3 regions of the Peribacillus sp. YIM B13481 genome follow, and region 3 is predicted to be linked to each of the others. Evidence: riboswitches for the same ligand, from Rfam matches in the RefSeq annotation. Region 3 holds a riboswitch; each other region holds the start of a gene.
The links. Region 3 has a riboswitch for thiamine pyrophosphate ahead of ACFX4X_RS02600 (ABC transporter substrate-binding protein). Riboswitches for the same ligand answer to the same signal wherever they lie in the genome.

Region 1: another riboswitch for thiamine pyrophosphate. It lies ahead of tenA (thiaminase II); the one in region 3 lies ahead of ACFX4X_RS02600 (ABC transporter substrate-binding protein).
Region 2: another riboswitch for thiamine pyrophosphate. It lies ahead of tenA (thiaminase II); the one in region 3 lies ahead of ACFX4X_RS02600 (ABC transporter substrate-binding protein).

What each region holds. Positions count from the first base shown of each region.
Region 1 is NZ_JBHZPE010000026.1:12,747-18,784, reverse strand. Features, by position in the region: gene ACFX4X_RS15320 (NADH:flavin oxidoreductase/NADH oxidase family protein) at 1-241, shown strand, start outside; gene ACFX4X_RS15315 (SDR family NAD(P)-dependent oxidoreductase) at 478-1,263, shown strand; gene ACFX4X_RS15310 (NADH:flavin oxidoreductase) at 1,421-2,461, shown strand; TPP riboswitch at 3,099-3,226, shown strand; gene tenA (thiaminase II) at 3,363-4,046, shown strand; gene ACFX4X_RS15300 (ECF transporter S component) at 4,060-4,644, shown strand; gene ACFX4X_RS15295 (ABC transporter ATP-binding protein) at 4,657-6,038, shown strand, end outside.
Region 2 is NZ_JBHZPE010000019.1:53,934-59,971, forward strand. Features, by position in the region: gene thiM (hydroxyethylthiazole kinase) at 1-49, opposite strand, end outside; gene thiD (bifunctional hydroxymethylpyrimidine kinase/phosphomethylpyrimidine kinase) at 46-852, opposite strand; gene thiW (energy coupling factor transporter S component ThiW) at 821-1,342, opposite strand; gene tenA (thiaminase II) at 1,358-2,047, opposite strand; TPP riboswitch at 2,142-2,246, opposite strand; SAM riboswitch class I at 2,406-2,510, shown strand; gene ACFX4X_RS13035 (Fur-regulated basic protein FbpA) at 2,687-2,875, shown strand; gene ACFX4X_RS13040 (aspartyl-phosphate phosphatase Spo0E family protein) at 3,127-3,321, shown strand; gene ACFX4X_RS13045 (GNAT family N-acetyltransferase) at 3,391-3,897, opposite strand; gene ACFX4X_RS13050 (DUF459 domain-containing protein) at 4,121-4,822, shown strand; gene ACFX4X_RS13055 (MFS transporter) at 4,950-5,258, shown strand; gene ACFX4X_RS13060 (hypothetical protein) at 5,725-5,925, shown strand.
Region 3 is NZ_JBHZPE010000002.1:227,111-233,148, forward strand. Features, by position in the region: gene ACFX4X_RS02585 (ABC transporter ATP-binding protein) at 1-79, opposite strand, end outside; gene ACFX4X_RS02590 (ABC transporter permease) at 63-845, opposite strand; gene ACFX4X_RS02595 (thiamine-binding protein) at 842-1,126, opposite strand; gene ACFX4X_RS02600 (ABC transporter substrate-binding protein) at 1,138-2,142, opposite strand; TPP riboswitch at 2,277-2,386, opposite strand; gene ACFX4X_RS02605 (protein-glutamine gamma-glutamyltransferase) at 2,655-3,482, shown strand; gene rarD (EamA family transporter RarD) at 3,573-4,502, opposite strand; gene ACFX4X_RS02615 (amidohydrolase) at 4,577-6,038, opposite strand, start outside.

The DNA of each region.
Region 1 (6,038 bases), on a different contig from region 3:
CGATCTACCAAACCAAATCTTTGAGGGGAAATATGAAACGGTAAAGATTAAACCAATTAAGACAGGAATTACAAGTTTAGATAAAAAAGCGTCATCTATGTTAGAGCTAGGTTGGTATGAGCAGCAATTAGCACGAATAGGCAAATCAAAACTTCCTAAACCTAATTATAGTGTTTGGTTGTCCCTACTTCACAATATTTCTAAGAATGGACTTTCAGTGTTTAAAAAAAGAAGAGCATAAGAGTATCTACTTCATGTCAATGAAATCTTTTGAGAAAACTGTTTGCGTTACTATTTTTTCACTTTACTAGAATGTTCGTTCTTTAATGTTGGGCGAGGCGGGCAACTTTTCTTGAGTACGGTCCGACCAGCGGATTCTGCTGTATGGCTAAACACCATCCATAGTCACAATCAGGGGTTAGAAAACGCTGCAAAACGGTTTAAAGTTTTACACTAAAAACAGAGGTGGATTGCAAAATGAGAAAAACTGTACTTATCACTGGAGTGTCGGGTGGGATTGGCCAAGAGTTGGCGGATCGTTTCGCCAAAGATGGACATGATATAGTGCTGGTGGCGCGGAGCGAGGGTAAACTTTTGGAACTAGCGAAGGAATATCGGAATAAATATGGCATCCAAACGACAGTCATCGCCAAGGATGTCGCATCACCCGGCGTACCGGAGGAGATTGTCGCGGAGCTTAAGGAGAAGGGGGTTGTCGTCGACTATCTTGTCAATAATGCCGGCTTCGGTTTGTACGGGACATTCTTGGAAACGAAGTTGGACCAAGAGACGAATATGATTGATGTCAATATCAAGGCTCTGACTGTTATGACGAAGTTGTTCTTGTCAGATATGGTCAAACGGGGCCAAGGGGGCATTATGAATGTTGCTTCGTTGGTGGGTTTTTTCCCGGGACCTATGATGTCGGTTTACTACGCGACGAAGGCGTACGTGCTGTCGTTCACCGAGGCTCTCGAGAACGAGGTGAGCGGCACGGGTGTTACTGTGACGGCACTATGTCCGGGGCTGACGTCAACCGGATTCGTCGATCGTTCGGGTATGGGCGCCTCGAAGCTGTTCCAGAGTGGGGCCATCATGGAGGCCGGGCAGGTGGCTGAGGAAGGGTACCGAGGCTTCTTTCGCGGGAAGACACTCATAATGCCAGGGGCTCGCAACCGGTTCGTGGCGTTCATTCCGCGATTAATGCCGCGCAAGATGGTGACCCGTATGGTCAGATCCATGCAGGACAGAACGGGGGATTGACCTTATGGAGGGCGGCCAGGATTGGCTGTTGATTACGGCCTGACAACCCAGCCAAGGGCTCCCAACTTATCCGAACGATGCTCTCAGCAAAGAACGCAATTACTAATCTGTTGCGGATATATTCTACAACACTATTTCAATTATTTGGAGGTCAATTATGAATTATTCTCAATCTATTCAAAACTTGTTTAAACCATTCGCATTCGGAAATACGACCCTGGCAAATCGTATAGTGATGGCACCGATGACGAGACAATTTTCTCCTGAAGGAGTGCCTGGTCCTGATGTGGCCGCCTATTATCGCCGCAGGGCTGAAAATGGCGTTGGACTTATCGTGACAGAAGGTACGGTGATTAATCATTCGGATTCGTCCAATCAAGCCAATGTACCGCATTTCTATGGCGAAGCTGCATTAAACGGTTGGGCAAACGTCGTGGCTGCTGTACACGAAGTAGGCGGACGGATTATTCCGCAGATTTGGCATATGGGTGCGCGAGGCCATGTTGGCGATTATTCGGAATTGGATATCGCCGCAATCGTTCAAGCCTTTGCGCAGGCAGCATTCGAAGCCAAGCGGCTTGGGTTCGACGGCATTGAGCTTCACGGTGCGCATGGATATTTGATCGACCAATTCTTCTGGGAGAAAACGAACCCGCGTACCGACAGCTATGGCGGCGACATGGTTGCCCGCACCCGCTTCGCGGTCGAAGTCATCGAAGCTTGCCGCCGTGCCGTCGGACCGGAATTCCCGATTGTGCTGCGGTTCTCGCAATGGAAGCAGACGGATTTTACAGCGAAACTGGCAGCAACGCCGGTGCTGCTGGAACGGTTCCTGACGCCACTTTCCGATGCGGGCGTCGATATTTTCCACTGCTCGACCCGCCGTTTCTGGGAGCCTGAGTTCGAAGGCTCCAATCTGAATCTCGCCGGATGGACAAAAAAGCTGACGGGTAAACCGACGATTACGGTTGGATCAGTCGGTCTGGATAACGATTTTACGAGTCACTTTACGGAAGGAAAGAGTGCCAAAAATACCAAGATCGACGGGTTAATCGAAAGGCTTGAACGTGAAGAATTTGATCTGGTAGCCGTGGGTCGGGCATTAATGGTTGATCCTGCTTGGGTAAACAAGATTCGTGACGGCCGAACAGCAGAATTGGTTCCCTTTACATCTGAGTCAGTGAGAACACTTCATTAAGCCTCCGTTTGATTAGTTAACACAAGATACATTCTGGAGTTTATGGATAAAAGTGCTGTACGATTGCCGCACAGCGAAGCATATGGAGATTCATGACAGCGATAAAGTTGTAGGGATTGTAGACGAAAAACTATGAATTCAAATTAAGTAGATCCAATCTATCCAATACTTTGATGTTTAATATTTTGTTATGTCTGTCTTTAAAAAAGGCTCTTTTCGTAAAGATTGTTGTTTTTAAAACGAAACTATTTAAGGTTGATTGGAGCAGAAGTGCGAGACTCCTGCGGGAGCAGCAGGACACGTGAGACCCCACAGGCGTTTACGCCGAGGAGGCTCACCGCCCGCCCCGCGGAAAGCGAGCATCTGGAGGGGAAATCAACCACAACTCACTACCTGGTAAATAGCAACAAAGTATGTGAAAACAGCCTTAAAAAAAGAGGATAAGAGTATCTTATTATTCCATAGAGAATGGGGGGGCTGCGGCATCCTCTTTTCTTCATCCTTAACGTATTAGAAGATTGAAAGACTAGTAATCCAAAAGATTAATAATGAACATCTTTGATTGAAAACTTTTCTAATACGTTTGACAATTGGATTTATCGTGTTAATATAAAGGCAAATGAAATATATATACAATTTGTACCACTAGGGGTGCTTTATAGGTAAAACTGATTTTACCTGAGAAGCTGAGATTAAAGTATGACTTTAAGACCCTTAGAACCTGATCTGGTTTATACCAGCGTAGGGAAGTGGGGTCTGGGACAATACGTTTCTGTATTTTTTCAAGTACAACCACTTTCTTTACGTTAAAGAAAGTGGTTTTTTATTTGCAAAAAAAAGGGGTTATAAAAGGCTTTTATCCGTATCATTCATAAAAAAATAGAATTTGGAGGTAATGGACATGAAGTTTTCAGAGGAAATCCGCCAGGAAGTTGATCATATTTGGGAAGCTAGCTTTAATCACCCGTTTGTTGCAGGAATAGGAGATGGCACATTGCCAATAGAGTGTTTTCGTTTTTATGTCAAGCAGGATGCCTATTATTTATCTCATTTTGCTAGAGTTCAAGCTTTAGGAGCAGTCAAGGCTACAGATTTACATACAACAAGCAGGCTTGCCGGCCACGCACAGGGAACATATGAAGCGGAGTTGAAGCTTCATGAAAATTTTTCTGAGAGATTAGGCATCACCAAAGAAGAACGGGAAAATTTCAAACCTGCCCCGACTGCCTATGCTTACACTTCCCATATGTATCGTGCGGCATATTCTGGACATTTAGGTGACGTTATTGCGGCTATCTTGCCATGTTATTGGCTGTATTATGAAATAGGTGAAAAGCTGCAAGAGTGTAAACCGGAAGAGCCGATTTATCAAGAATGGATAGCGGCTTACGGCGGAGAGTGGTTCCGCTCTTTGGTAGAAGAACAAATTGCGAGGCTTGATGAGATTGCTGAAAAGGTAACAGATGAAGATAAGGAAAGAATGAAGGAGCATTTTATCCTTAGCAGCCAATATGAGTACTCATTTTGGGAAATGGCTTATCGTTTAGAGACATGGCCTGTGCATAAGGAAACACTAGAAGTATAAAGGAGATTGAAATATGAAAAAAGGATTGAAATTAACGGATATATTAGTCACGATCGTGATTGCCGTAGCATTTGGAATCGTTTATATCCTTTGGGGTTCGATTTATTATTCCGTTAAACCATTAGGATTACATCTAGATCAACTTATTTATGGAATGTGGTTTATAGCTGGCCCCGTCGCCTTTTTGATTTTACGGAAACCGGGTGTGGCACTTCTGGCAGAGATAGCTGCAGCTTCAGGTGAATTCTTTCTAGGTTCACCATGGGGGCTGTCCGTACTCTTATATGGGGTGGTCCAAGGTTTGTTCGCTGAACTGGTATTCATGGCGTTCAAATATAAAAAATTCAATATGCCGGTGGCCGTTTTAGCTGCGATAGCTTCCTGCCTTGCATCAGTATTAATGGATTTTGCCTACGGGGAAATAGGTGCTCTCACTCTTTGGAATTTATCGTTATTCATGATAGCGAGGTTTGTGGGTTCCATATTCTTTGCAGGTGTAACTGCTTTTTATCTAGTTAAAGTCCTGGAAGCAACAGGAGTAACTAATCTAGTTCGTCCCGTTTCAAGTAAAGATTATGCAGAACTGGACCAAAAGTAGAGGTTGATGGCCATGAAACCAATCGTTTCTGTTGAGAAGTTAAGAATGAAATTTCCAGGTGATGGGTCTTTGATTTTCAAGGACCTATCAGTCTCGATTGATAAAGGTGAAAAAGTTCTATTGTTGGGACCATCAGGATGTGGTAAGTCGACTCTTTTGCAAGTGTTAAGCGGATTGATTCCGAATTCCATCGAAGTCCCGATGAAAGCGGAGAAATTGAAATGCGCTTCTTCATGGGGATATGTTTTTCAAGACCCTGATAGTCAGTTTTGCATGCCATTTGCTGATGAGGAAATTGCCTTCGTCCTTGAGAACCTTTCCGTCCCTAAAGAAGAAATGAATGAGAAAATCCAAAATCATATTCGTAAAGTAGGATTGAACCTAGGCCATACAAGTATAGAAACATTATCAGGCGGGATGAAACAGCGTCTGGCAATCGCTTCAGTATTGGCCCTTGAACCGGAAGTGATATTTTTAGATGAACCAACCGCCATGCTTGATCCGGAAGGAACTAAAGAAATCTGGGGTTTGTTGAAGGAAGTCGGTCGAGACAAAACGGTAATTATCGTCGAGCATAAAATCGACCATGTTTTAGAATTCATCGAACGAATCGTGCTTTTTAACGGTGAAGGTGAAATCATGGCTGATGGTCCAAGAGATACCATTCTTTCACTATATAAAAAGGAAATGAAAGAACATGGAATTTGGTTCCCTGGTGTTTGGGATGAATATATACAAGAGAATGCCCCCATTCGGGAACAACAATTTGCAGACGGTTCACCCTTAGTGCATGTGCAGGGCTTTAGCGGTTTTCGGAATAAAGAGGAAAAAATCAAGGTTGAAGAATTGATGGTCCATTCAGGGGAATGGATTGTAATCAGGGGAGAAAATGGCGCGGGGAAGAGTACTCTTTTGCATGCACTGATGCAGTTCATAAAAACGAATGGTACGTATGAATTAATGGGAGCCCCTATTAAAAGGGTGAAAAATCTAACCGATCATATGACGTTTGTCTTTCAAAATCCTGAGTTTCAGTTCATTGCAAATTCTGTATATGAAGAGATTGCTTATTCATTGCGAATTGGAAAAAGGCCACACCAAGAAATAATGGAGAGAGTTCAATCATTGCTTGAAGTGTTCCGCCTAGAGGCCCATCGGGATAAACATCCATTTCAATTATCAATGGGTCAAAAGCGTCGCTTAAGCGTAGCTGCCTCTATCGTCATAGACAAAAAAATCATTCTCTTGGATGAGCCTACCTTTGGCCAAGATTCGAAAAATACCTTTGCATTACTGGAATGGTTTGAGGAATATCGAAGGCGCGGAACAACAGTGATCATGGTAACTCATGACGATCATATTTCAAGAAACTTTGCAACCAGGATCTGGACGGT
Region 2 (6,038 bases), on a different contig from region 3:
GTTTTCTTTCTCGTACTTTCACGAATAAATCGGCTGCAGCAACATTCATATTAAGTCACTCCGTTCTTTTTTTGAAAATGAATGAAAATGATGGACAGGTCCATGCCCCCTACCGATTGAAAAGCTATTACGTATCGCTTCGGAAATATAGGTCTTGGCCAGTTCAATCGACTCTTTCAATGGCAGTCCATTTGCCAGGTTGGATGTAATGGCGGATGATAGGGTACAGCCTGTACCATGTGTGTTTTGTGTATGAATGCGTTCTCCCTTGATCCATTGGAAGTCAGTTCCATCATAAAAAAGATCGTTTGGATTTCCTGCTGCATGGCCCCCTTTAAGTAAAACGGCTTTAGAACCTAGTTCATGTATGGATATGCATGCCCTGTAAAAATCTTGTTTCGTTCGAATCGACAAGCCAGTAAGGACTTCCGCTTCTGGTACATTCGGGGTTACAAGTGTTGCAAGCGGAAGCAATTCCATTTTTAAGGCAGTGACAGCTTTTTCGTCTAGCAAATGGTGGCCGCTTTTTGAAATCATGACTGGGTCAAGGATAACGATGGAAGGTAAGTAGGTTTTAATGGACGCAGCGACTGTTTTCACTATTTCTTTTGATCCAAGCATTCCTATTTTTACTGCATCGACATGAATATCCTCAAAGATGGCAGCAATTTGATCCGAGATGATAGCTGTTTCGATGGCCTGAACTGAACGCACTTCCATTGTGTTTTGTGCAGTAACAGCTGTAATGGCAGACATTCCAAAGACACCATGTGCAGAAAATGTTTTTAAATCTGCTTGTATTCCAGCACCGCCCCCTGAATCAGAGCCTGCGATGGTTAATGCTGTTTTCATAAAAAATCCCCTTCATATAATTATTTTTTAGAAGTATTTTAAGTAATATGAAAGCTAAAAGCGCACCTGCGAATGAACTAAGCATAAAAGCTGGTAAAAAACCAAAAAGAGCAGCTTTTTCCCCCAATAGGAGGAGTGCAAGTGGATAACAGGATAGGGATCCGAGAATGCCGGTCCCAATCACTTCCCCTAGACAGGCGAATTTCAAGCTTTGTGTTTTTCGATAAAGGACGGCAGCCAATAGTGCACCTATCATGCTGCCAGGAAAGGCGAAAATTGAACCGGTACCAGACATGTTTCTAATGATGGAAACTAATAAAGCTTGTGTTACCGAATAGGCAGGCCCCAATAAAACGGCTGTCAGGACATTTGCCAGATGCTGTATAGGGAAGATTTTAGCAAATCCGACAGGGATGAAAATAATTGAACTGGTCAGAGTCGTTATACCCGTGATCATGGCAGTCAACGTCATTTTCTTGATTGGATTCATCATCATGGCCAATACCTACAGTGGCCAATCTTGTTCATTTTGAACCATATCCCAGAATAAATATTCATATCGGGAAGTCACCAAAAAGTGCTTTTCTAATCTCAGAAGTTCCTTTTCAGGCATGCCTCTTGTTAATTCTTCCAATAAAGCAATCAGCCACTTGTGTGCCTCACCGAATTCAGGAGATGAATAGGACCTTATCCAATCTGCGTAGCGGTTGTTTTCCAATGCTTCACCATTTTGTTTTTTTAATATCAAACCAATTTCATAATAATCCCAAGCACATGGTAGGAGACAAGCGATGAGGTCTGCCAAAGTCCCATGCTGAGCTGCATTTAGCATGTAACCCGTATAGGCTAAAGTGGTAGGCGTAGGTTCTGTTTCTTCCAATTCCTTGGTACTGATTCCGAATTCCGAAGCATATTGCCGATGGATATCCATTTCCACTTGAAGAGTTTCGTTTAAAATACTGGAAAATCTTGCCATGGTTTCGATATTATGAGCTTTGATGACACCTAGAGCAAAAAGCTTGGAATATTCCATGAGATAGATATAGTCCTGCTTCAAATAATAAGAAAATTTTTTTTCAGGTAGCGTGCCGTTTCCAATTGCCTGGACAAAGGGATGTGAATGGTTCCTTTTCCAAATTTCTTTTGCCCGTCCATGAAGTCTTTCACTGAAGGTTTCTAATTTAGTATTCTCCATTGTTCATCCTCCTTTAGAATAGATCCCCTATTTACATCCATAAAAAAAACCGCTCCTGAATACGGAACGGGGTAGATGGATAAAGTCTGCAAATGGACGATATCATCCACTTCCCTCCGCCGGTATGAGCCGGTTCAGGTTCAAAGGGTCCGGAACTAATTCCATCTCAGTCTAAAAAAAGACTCCCCTAGTGGTGTGAATTGTATGTAATTACTGACATCATATCAGAAAGACAAGAAAATGCAACCCACATTTGAAAGGGGAAACCCATTTATGGCAAGTGGAAAAGGAAGAACCAGGTAATTGACTTTTGATGTTTATTGGGATAAAATCATTTCTACATCATTTATATATTGAATTCTTATCCAGAGAGGTGGAGGGACTTGGCCCAAAGAAACCTCGGCAGCAGACCCATTTTGGGAACTGTGCTAAATCCAACAAGCATTTGCTTGGAAGATAAGAAGAGCCGTACGGACACTGTAAGCCTCTTCTTGAATTAGAAGAGGCTTTTATTTTTGCGGAATAACGTTTAGTGGCATACTAGAAAAGGTATATATAATTTGGTGAAATCAAACCGGTTAATACAGTTTAGCTCAACTAGAAGCGGGCTCTATGATGACTAGGAAAGGAGCCATTTACATGGCAGAATTATTTAAGAGGATTGAACAGAGGAAGGCAATGCTTATTGAAGAGTTATTGGCCAATGGAGTATACAAAACCTCTGATGAAAGGCACCTTTATGATGCCCCGTTAAAAGTACTTGAAAATGAATATAAGATTGTAATAAATAGACCTAATAACCAGTCTCCTTCGGAATGGATGACATAGTAATCGATAGGCTATAATCTTGGGATAAGGGATATGATGTAAGCATTCGCAGTCTATACTTGTGGATGCTTTTTTTATTTATGTTTATATAGGGGATGACACAATATATACATATTTAGAAAATGAAATAGGCTTTTTGTCACATTTAAACTGTAAAATTACACATTTGATTTCAAATAAATAGTTGATTTTAACTATAATTTTCATTATGATGAAGGTGTAAAAAAATTGAATAAATGGGAGGTGGCTTGATGCTTTGCCAGAAGGTAACTGTTGAAAAAGTAGAAGAGAAGAGACAAGAAATGATCAAATTGGCGGCAATTTATGGTTTAACAAGTCTTCTAACTGTTCAAGCAAGCCAAGAATTGGATACGCTGTTGAATGCTTTAACAAATAAAAGAGATTCTGAATATTTTTCCCTTAAGAAAGGATATAGGTATTTCTAAATTCTCCATTTCGGCCTCGCTTAATCCGAAAAAGGCTACTGCTCAAGGCAATAGCTTTAAATGAATATTTTAATTATCGACACGTTTCCCAAGTATAATCAAATCTCTTTCAATGCCATCGAGCTCTGCAACTCGAGGAAAATTTGCCCATTTTTCAAACCCGAATTTTGAAAAAAGCTTCAGGCTAGGTATATTGTGGGCAAAAATGAAACCTAATAAAGTTTTCACCCCTAATTTAGGGCTCACTTCAATTGCCTTTTGAATCGAAATTTGTCCGATTCCTTTTCCCCGGAAATAATCATCGATATAAATGCTGATTTCGGCCGTAGAATCATAAGCTGGCCGGCCATAGAAAGATTGAAAGCTCATCCATCCGGCAGTTTGCCCTTCTATAGTAATGATATATAGCGGTCGACTTTCTGAATGATGTTCCTCAAACCATTTAACCCTCGATTGTACGGATACAGGTTCCGTATCTGCCGTGACCATTCTTGAAGCAATTGTCGAATTATATATTTCAACGATTCTGGGTAAATCCGAAAGTGCTGCCTCCCTAAACTCTATGTGCTCTGCCATCATTTAAACTCCTATCTATCATTTATATTCAATCTCCAGAATAAAGGGTATCATCCCGCTTACATAAAGGCCGGTGAATGAAGCCCAATCCATTGAAAGTTTTATATTATCATACACTCTTTACTATTTATCTGACAATTCATTTTTGTATGTTAAAACTACAGATTTTTGGGTATTTAAAATGATGAAATACTTCATAGTAAATAGACAAAAGGAGAAACCAATGAAAAAAGTAGCAGGTTTGTTAATTATTGTACTAGTTATTTGTTTTGCTGCATATAAATTTCAGGCCTCGGAGTCGAAAGATGTGCAAAGGGTAATGGCTTTTGGAGATTCGTTAACCTTTGGAAAAGGGGATAAGGACGGGGAGGGATATGTAGAAGGTCTGGAGGATGAATTGAATAATCCGGAATCGGAACAAAAAGTGAGTTTTTGGAATTACGGTATAAAAGGTCAGGAAACGGATGGGGTCATGAATCAGCTTGATGATTACCGCATTAAATCGAAACTTGATAAAGCCGATACTTTCATCGTTTATATTGGAACCAATGACTTGATCAATAGTAACGGCGGTGACTTGAAGAAAATAAGTGATCGAAAAATCGATGAGGGTAAACGGGAGTATATCAACCATCTTGATAAGATTACTTCGACACTGATAAAGGCAAACGATAAAGCGGATATACTTGTAGTGGGACTGTATAATCCGATTAAAGATAATCAAAAACTTGAAAAGCACATCCAAGATTATAACCAATCAATAATGGGAATAGCGAAAAAGGATAAAAGGATGGTATTCATTCCTACAAATGATCTTTTTGAGAATAAAAAGAAAACCGAGTATTTCAGTGATAAGATTCATCCCAATGAAAAGGGATATCAGCTCATTACGAATCGGATTTTGGAAAGGTATCATTTCAAATGAAAGTAAAAAATGCACAGAAGGCTGAATTATACCCCGGATAACGGACATACATAAAAAAGATTCCCTTATCCGGGTTTTTTTGAGATTGGGACTGTTCCCATTGATTTAATGGCTGCTGTTCTTACTTTTGCTTATGCGGGCGTATTTTACTTTTATCCCTATTTATGCTGAGGCATTAGGTATGACATCTATTACAAGTTATTTCTTTGTAATCTTCGCACTCTTTATAAAACTGTCACGTCCATTTGTTGGAAAACTATTTGATCGTAAAGGAGCAAATCATATAGTCTATCCATTCGTATTAATTTTTATCATAGGTATGATCATTTTGAGTCAAGCACATACCATGAATGCATTTTTAAGTGCGGGAGCAATCATAGGAGAAGAGTTTGGTGTTCTTCAACCTGCTATGCAAACTCTTCTGTTCAGTCAGTAAATACTGAGCGAAAAGGGTTAGCAACTTCAACGTTTTTTTTTATTCAATGATTTAGGTGTGGCATTAGGTTCCCTATAGGTATTGTCTCCTCACATACTACCTATAGTTTTGTATATATAGTATGTGAGCTGTAATGATTTTTCTTTATGTTCTTTATTATTGCTTACAACATCGCAAAGTCATTGCTATTTGGAGATATATGGAATTTCGGAAGTCATTTGTATTAGGTGAATTTTACCTTTATGACTATCATAGAGCTTTTCGGAAAATAGACAACTATAAATCGGTTCGTTTCTGTCAAAAAGCATTATTATTTTACACATTCATATAGAAAATGGAATAATTAAAGGAGATTAGCTAGGCCATAAGAGGAGATGCTATAAAATGAAAATATCAGGGAAGAACTTTTAATTGCGGTCAAAGGACTATCGGATGAACAACTGGACGCCCATCCTGAAAAAGGGCGTTGGAGCATCATTCAGATATTGGATCATTTATATTTAATGGAGAGGGCCATAACAAGAATATTGCCGATAAATTGAAAAGCGATGAAAGCATTCCAGCTGTGGATAAACCAATCGAGCTTACTTTAAATCGAGAATTGAAGGATCAGGCCCCGCCATTTGTCATTTCCGTCAGAATCATTCCAAACTTTGAGCAAGGTTAAGGATAAGTTGTCCGAATCCCGCAAAGCCTTTATACAAGTGTTGATCATGCAAAACGAAATGATCTCGAACAAAAGTCTTTTCCTCACCCTTTGTTTAAAGAATTAAGCTTGAA
Region 3 (6,038 bases):
CTACATGGAAATTCATATTCTCTAAAATATTCTGTTTACCATCGAAAGCAAAGGAGACATCTTTAATTTCCAGCATCATCCCTTTCACCCTCCTTTCTCTTCCATGAAACTAAATATTTCTCCAGGAATGTGATGATTCCAAAAAAGAGAAGGCTCATTCCCATAATGATGAAAATGGCAACAAACACCCGATCTGTCCGAAACGCGGAGGAAGCGAGCGTCATATAAACACCAATCCCCGATTTAGCCCCAAGCCATTCCGAAATAACCGCACCCATTATACTATAGGTGGCCGAAATTTTTAGGCCTGAGAAAATGAACGGGATCGAGTGGGGAAGTTCCAGCTTCCAAAATAACTGGTTTTTCCCCGCTCCCATCATCTTGAAATAATGCTTAAGTTCGTAAGGTGTCTGGCGAAAACCGTCCAATGAAGCAACCGCAACCGGAAAAAAACATACGAGTGAAATCACAATTAACTTAGGCAGCATGCCAAAGCCAAACCAGATCACTAAAAGCGGTGCCAAAACTATGATTGGTATATTTTGCGAGAGTATGAGCAGAGGATAAACCGCGTCCTTCACACCTGGAAATAGGTGTAAGATTGCAGCAATCAATAAACCGATACAGCTTCCAATAAGAAAACCCGATAACGCAAGCTCAGTTGTTGATATAAGGTGTCCAAAAAGATTACGGGACGACTCAATTCCTTCAATGAAAATGGCTGATGGAGCGGGAAGCAGCCATTTTTCAACCTTTAATAAGACTGTCATTGACTCCCATACTATCAGCAAACATAATAAAAGAAAGAAGGGAGCCCCCTTCTTCCAAATTCCCCTTTTGATCATGCCCGATATTTCTCCGTTAACGTATCCATCGTAATCCCGCTTGGCTGATATAGTATCTTCACTTGGGAAATGACATTCGGCGAGCCTAATTCAATCATTCTTACATTCATTTTTTCTATCACGGCAAAAAGCTCGGATAGCTCACCCTCCATTGTTGTTTCTAGCGGGTGAACCTCATACTTGACACCTGATTCATCAATGATCTTGATTGCTTCATCGACCATGGGGATGACATTTTCCCCTTTAGGAATGATTTGTATACTAATTAATGAATTGGCCATTGTATTTCCTCCTATTTTGGTAAAAATTCATTGGTAAATGCCTTTTCAGGATTGAAATCACCTTCAAGAAGCTTATTTTCCTTCATCCAATCACTATAATTCTTCCAGATTTCAAGCTTTTGTTCACCCCAACGCGGAGCATCATCCTGATACTTATCTGCAAGCCACTCCTGGCTTTTCTTCACTAGTTTTGGATCTAGATCAGGTGCAGACTTAATTAATATGTCCGCTGCATCATCAGGATTCTTAATTGCAAACTGGTACCCTTTCGAAGCTGCATGAACGAATGCTTTAACAGTCTCAGGATCCTCTTTTATCATCTTTTCATTTGTTGTCAAAACAGGCGTATAGTAATCCAGCTTATCAGAGTATTCGGTTAAGTAAACCATATTAAGCTTTTCATTCCGCAACTCAGCCTCGATACCTGTCCACCCATAATAAATCCAGGCGAAATCTATATCCCTTTTAACCGAAGTGAAAAAATCTGTGTCCCCTGTATTCACTATATCCACTTTATTTACATCGGCATTTTCTTTTTTCATAAGTGAATCAATAATGGCCTTTTCAACTGGAGACCCCCAGCCACCATACGTTTTCCCTTCAAAATCCTTGGGAGTTTTAATGTTTTTTGCCGCAGGTGAAGCGAATCCAGAGGTATTATGCTGGATGACAGCAGCTAGCGAAACAATCGGAACGCCTTGCACGCGGGCCTGCGTAATGCCCTCCTGGTAGCTCACGCCAAATTCAGATTTCCCTGAAGCCACAAGTTTATCAGCTCCAGCTTCGCCTGGCATGATAATTTCCACATCCAGACCTTGTTCTTTGAAATACCCTTTTTCCTTGGCTACATACAATCCTGTATGGTTTGTATTCGGTGTCCAATCAAGCACGACCGATACCTTTTTTAATTCTTTATTGCCTTCTTTTTTAGATGATTCTTCTTTTTCATTAGTTCCGCCTGCCCCACATCCAGCCAAAAGGAACAACGAAGTTAACAGTGGTAAGAATTTATTCAAACTATTATCCTCCTACACATCATATAAGATCCATATGCCGAAACCATAATGAGGCGCCAGGGTCCATTCCAATACCGGTAAAAAAACAAAAAACGCCCGAAGATGAATTCGGACGCTTAACATACAAAACAGAAAGTCAGTAATAATATGTTCCCTCCGCTGGCATCATCCAGATCAGGTTCAAAGAGTCAGCATCTAAAGGACGCAATCTCAGCCAGCAGTACTGGCCCCCCTACATTTCTCGCACATATGAACTTTTCTCTCCCATTATATCAATTCATGGGGAAAAAGGAATACTAATTTGCTTCTTCTCATTAATTGGAAAGGTTTCCCTTGCGTTAAAGGATATCTAGCAAAACATCATGCCATTCCAATCATTCTCGTTTACGTGCCTGACACGTTCAAAGAGTCATTTCCTTGCAGGTATTCATATAATGAGCATAACCTGTGGACATTTTTTGTGTACTGGTTTTATAAGCCCTTAATTTCAAAAGCAAAAGGTGGATATGATCATGATAAAGATTAATCACAAATTATTAGATGTCAGTCACATCCAACCAGGTATAGCATCTGCTAAATCGCTTGAAATTCTCCAATTGCTAGCGGAAGATTCTAACATTTTTGAATATCGGAGCTTTGGATACCTTAATTTCGATATACAACTGAGGCACCGAGTCATCGAGGCAGCTTTTGCGTTGGATAAAAGTGATGCAGAATTTTCCACACTTGAGGAATCGGCATCCAATAAACAATATTGGCGCCTTTCAAAGGATGGCACTTTTACCCTTCAGCCAGGGATTGCCCCTCATGTTGCACTCCTGGACATTTTCTTGAATGGAACGCTTTACGCTTTCGAATGCGGTACAGCGATAGTCGTCACTTTTTTAAAGGCCATTTTGGATTTAATCGGCCCTAGGAATTTCGACTATCTTTTTTCAAGCCTATTTCTATATGACTGGCGCCCTCCGAAGAATATGGCTCTTCATGTTCATCAAGGAACGGATTATTTACCAGGGGATTGCCTTTACTTCAAAAACCCTGATCACGATGAGGAAACACCTGAATGGCAAGGTGAGAATGCAATATTATTAGGAGAAGACCTCTTTTATGGCCACAGGATCGGGATTACCAATGCACAGGGTATCATCGATGAACTAAATAGCAATAGAAAGCCGAATGCCGCCATCTCAGCATTCCTGACAAAGCATATCATTAGCCTGGATAGTTCCTACTATAGACAATTCCAACCAACTATCTCCCGTGCAAAGCCCGTTCACGGTCTTGTCAGCCTATCTGATTTGATTGTTTCTGAAATAGGTCCGAGGATTTATCTTTCATGACTCAAGCAATTCTCCTGCCGTAAAACCGGTTTCTTTAAATATAGGCAAAAAAAATGCTTGGGGATGGAACCACCAAGCATTTTTTCTTATTCACGCACCGATGTTCCCTTTGCCTTTAAACCTGCGTGCACTTGCCTGACCCCATTTCGTAATGGATAGTGTATAAACAGCCAAGGCTGACCATATGAACAAAAAGGCTAAAAGATGCGCTTTTGTAAAACTTTCGTGATAGACGAATACCCCGATCAGTAAGGATAAGGTCGGAGCGATATACTGAAAAATCCCAAGCATCGATAACGGGATCTTCTCCGCCCCCTTTGCAAAATATAAAAGAGGCAAGGCCGTAACAATCCCACCGCCCACCAACAGCAAGCTTGTGCTTCCTGCTGTAAAGAATTGCATTTCTGATTGGTTCATCAAGTATATCAGGTAACCCAGGGCAAGAGGCGTTACCATCATCGTTTCGAGCGTCAGCCCGATCGCCGATTCGGCTTTGATCATTTTTTTTGCCAGGCCGTATAATCCAAAGGTCATGGCCAAAACAAGAGAGACCCACGGGATCGTACCGAAATGAATGCCTAGGATCAAGACCCCGATTCCTGCAAGCAGGAACGACATGATCTGTGCCCCGCTCAATTTTTCTTTTAAAACTATCACTCCCAATAGTACACTGACTAGCGGATTGATATAATATCCAAGGCTCGTGTCAAGGATCCGTCCTGAGTTAACGGCCCAGATGAACACTCCCCAATTAGCTGTAACGAGCAGTGAGGCCGTTAGTAACGCCGCAAAGAGTTTGGGATTTCCCAATATGTTTTTGACATAATCAAGAAACGCTTGTCGTTTTTTCATGAACATCAATAAAACCAGCATGAAGACGAAAGACCATAATACCCTCTGAGCCAAGATTTCTGTAGCTCCGACTCCCTGAAGGAACTTCCAGTAAATTGGCACGACTCCCCACATCATATAAGAAAGGGCTGCATAGATCGCCCCTTCTTTTTGTTCATCCACTTTCATAACCTGCCTTCTTTCCATTAATTCCTTTATCGAATTCTAACTATTTTGCGTATCCATTTCTTTTTTTGCAACTGTTATTTTTTATCATACATGATTCTGTCATCTATGACCGTCATGACCGCCTCAACTTTCAGGAGATCATCCGGCACAACAGCAAAGACATCCAGATTAAACACGGTAAAATCTGCATCGTACCCTTTGATGATCTGACCGCGGCGTTTTTCCTGGCCGATAGCTGCAGCACTCCCTTTTGTATAAAGTGCGAAGGCATCATGAACGGAGAGCCTTTCATCCAAGCCATATACGGTACTGTCCTCACTGTTGATTTTCGTCCTTGTGACAGCAGCATGGATGCCCAAAATTGGATTTAATGGCTCTATAGGCGCATCTGACCCTCCTGCACAAATGATGCCCATATTCAAATAGGTTTTCCAGGCATAGGAGGAATCCAATAGATTGGCTGGAACCTTTTCTTCCACCCACGGAAAATCGGACGTGACGAAACCTGGTTGGATATCAAATATGACCTGCAGTTTTGCCGCCCGCTCCAGCAGCTCCGGCCGGACGATCTGCGCATGGATGAGCCGGTCCCTCTGTCCCTCTTTTGGGGGGATGGCTTCAATTGCATTCAAGACGTATTCAAAAGCGAGATCGCCAATGGCATGGACAGCAATCGGCATTCCGGCATCCCTTGCTTTTTTCACCCATTCCTGAAGCTCATGCTCAGTGAATATCGCGACACCGTTCGTATCCCTTTGATCTGCATAGGGTTCGCTTAACAGGGCTGTGCGTCCGCCTAAGGAGCCGTCGGTAAATATCTTCATGCTGTCGAACTTGATATATCGCGTACCTTCTTGATAGCTGCCGCCTGCTTTCAGCATTTCTTCTAACGCTTCGTGATGGACGAGTAAATTGGCGCGAAAGGCCATTTCCCTGTCCTCGATTACCGATTTAAACGCCTGATATGTCGGAAGGAAGCCATTATAGTAATGGAGGTCTTCAGTATGTCCGCCAGTCAAACCTAGCTTATATGCGTCTTCTATGGCCTCTATGAGTGCGTTTTCGATATACTCTTGGTCAATGCCAGGAAGGCTGTCTAAAATCAGGTTCTGCGCCTGGTTTTCTTTAAATAAACCATTTAAACGACCTTCTGGATAGCGGCAGATCACCCCGCCTGACGGTTCTTTTATATCTTCTTTAATACCCGCTTCCAAAAGGGCGCAGGAATTGACCACCAAGGCATGGCGGCAGATCCTTTTCAATACGATGGGATGTTCTGTCGATATCGCGTCAAGCTCATCCCGTAAAATCAATTCAGGACTGGGCCATTCATTTTCATTCCACCCTTCGGCAACAATCCACTTTCCAGCAGGGGTCTTTGAGCACTTTTCCTTCAAGGCATTCATGATGGACTCCCTGCTATCCATCAAAGAGAGGTCTAGACGAAGCAGTCTTTCACCATGCCCGACCAAATGAAGGTGACTATCCACTAACCCTGGCAGCATCGTTTGTCCTTTTAAGTCGATTTCCCTGGAA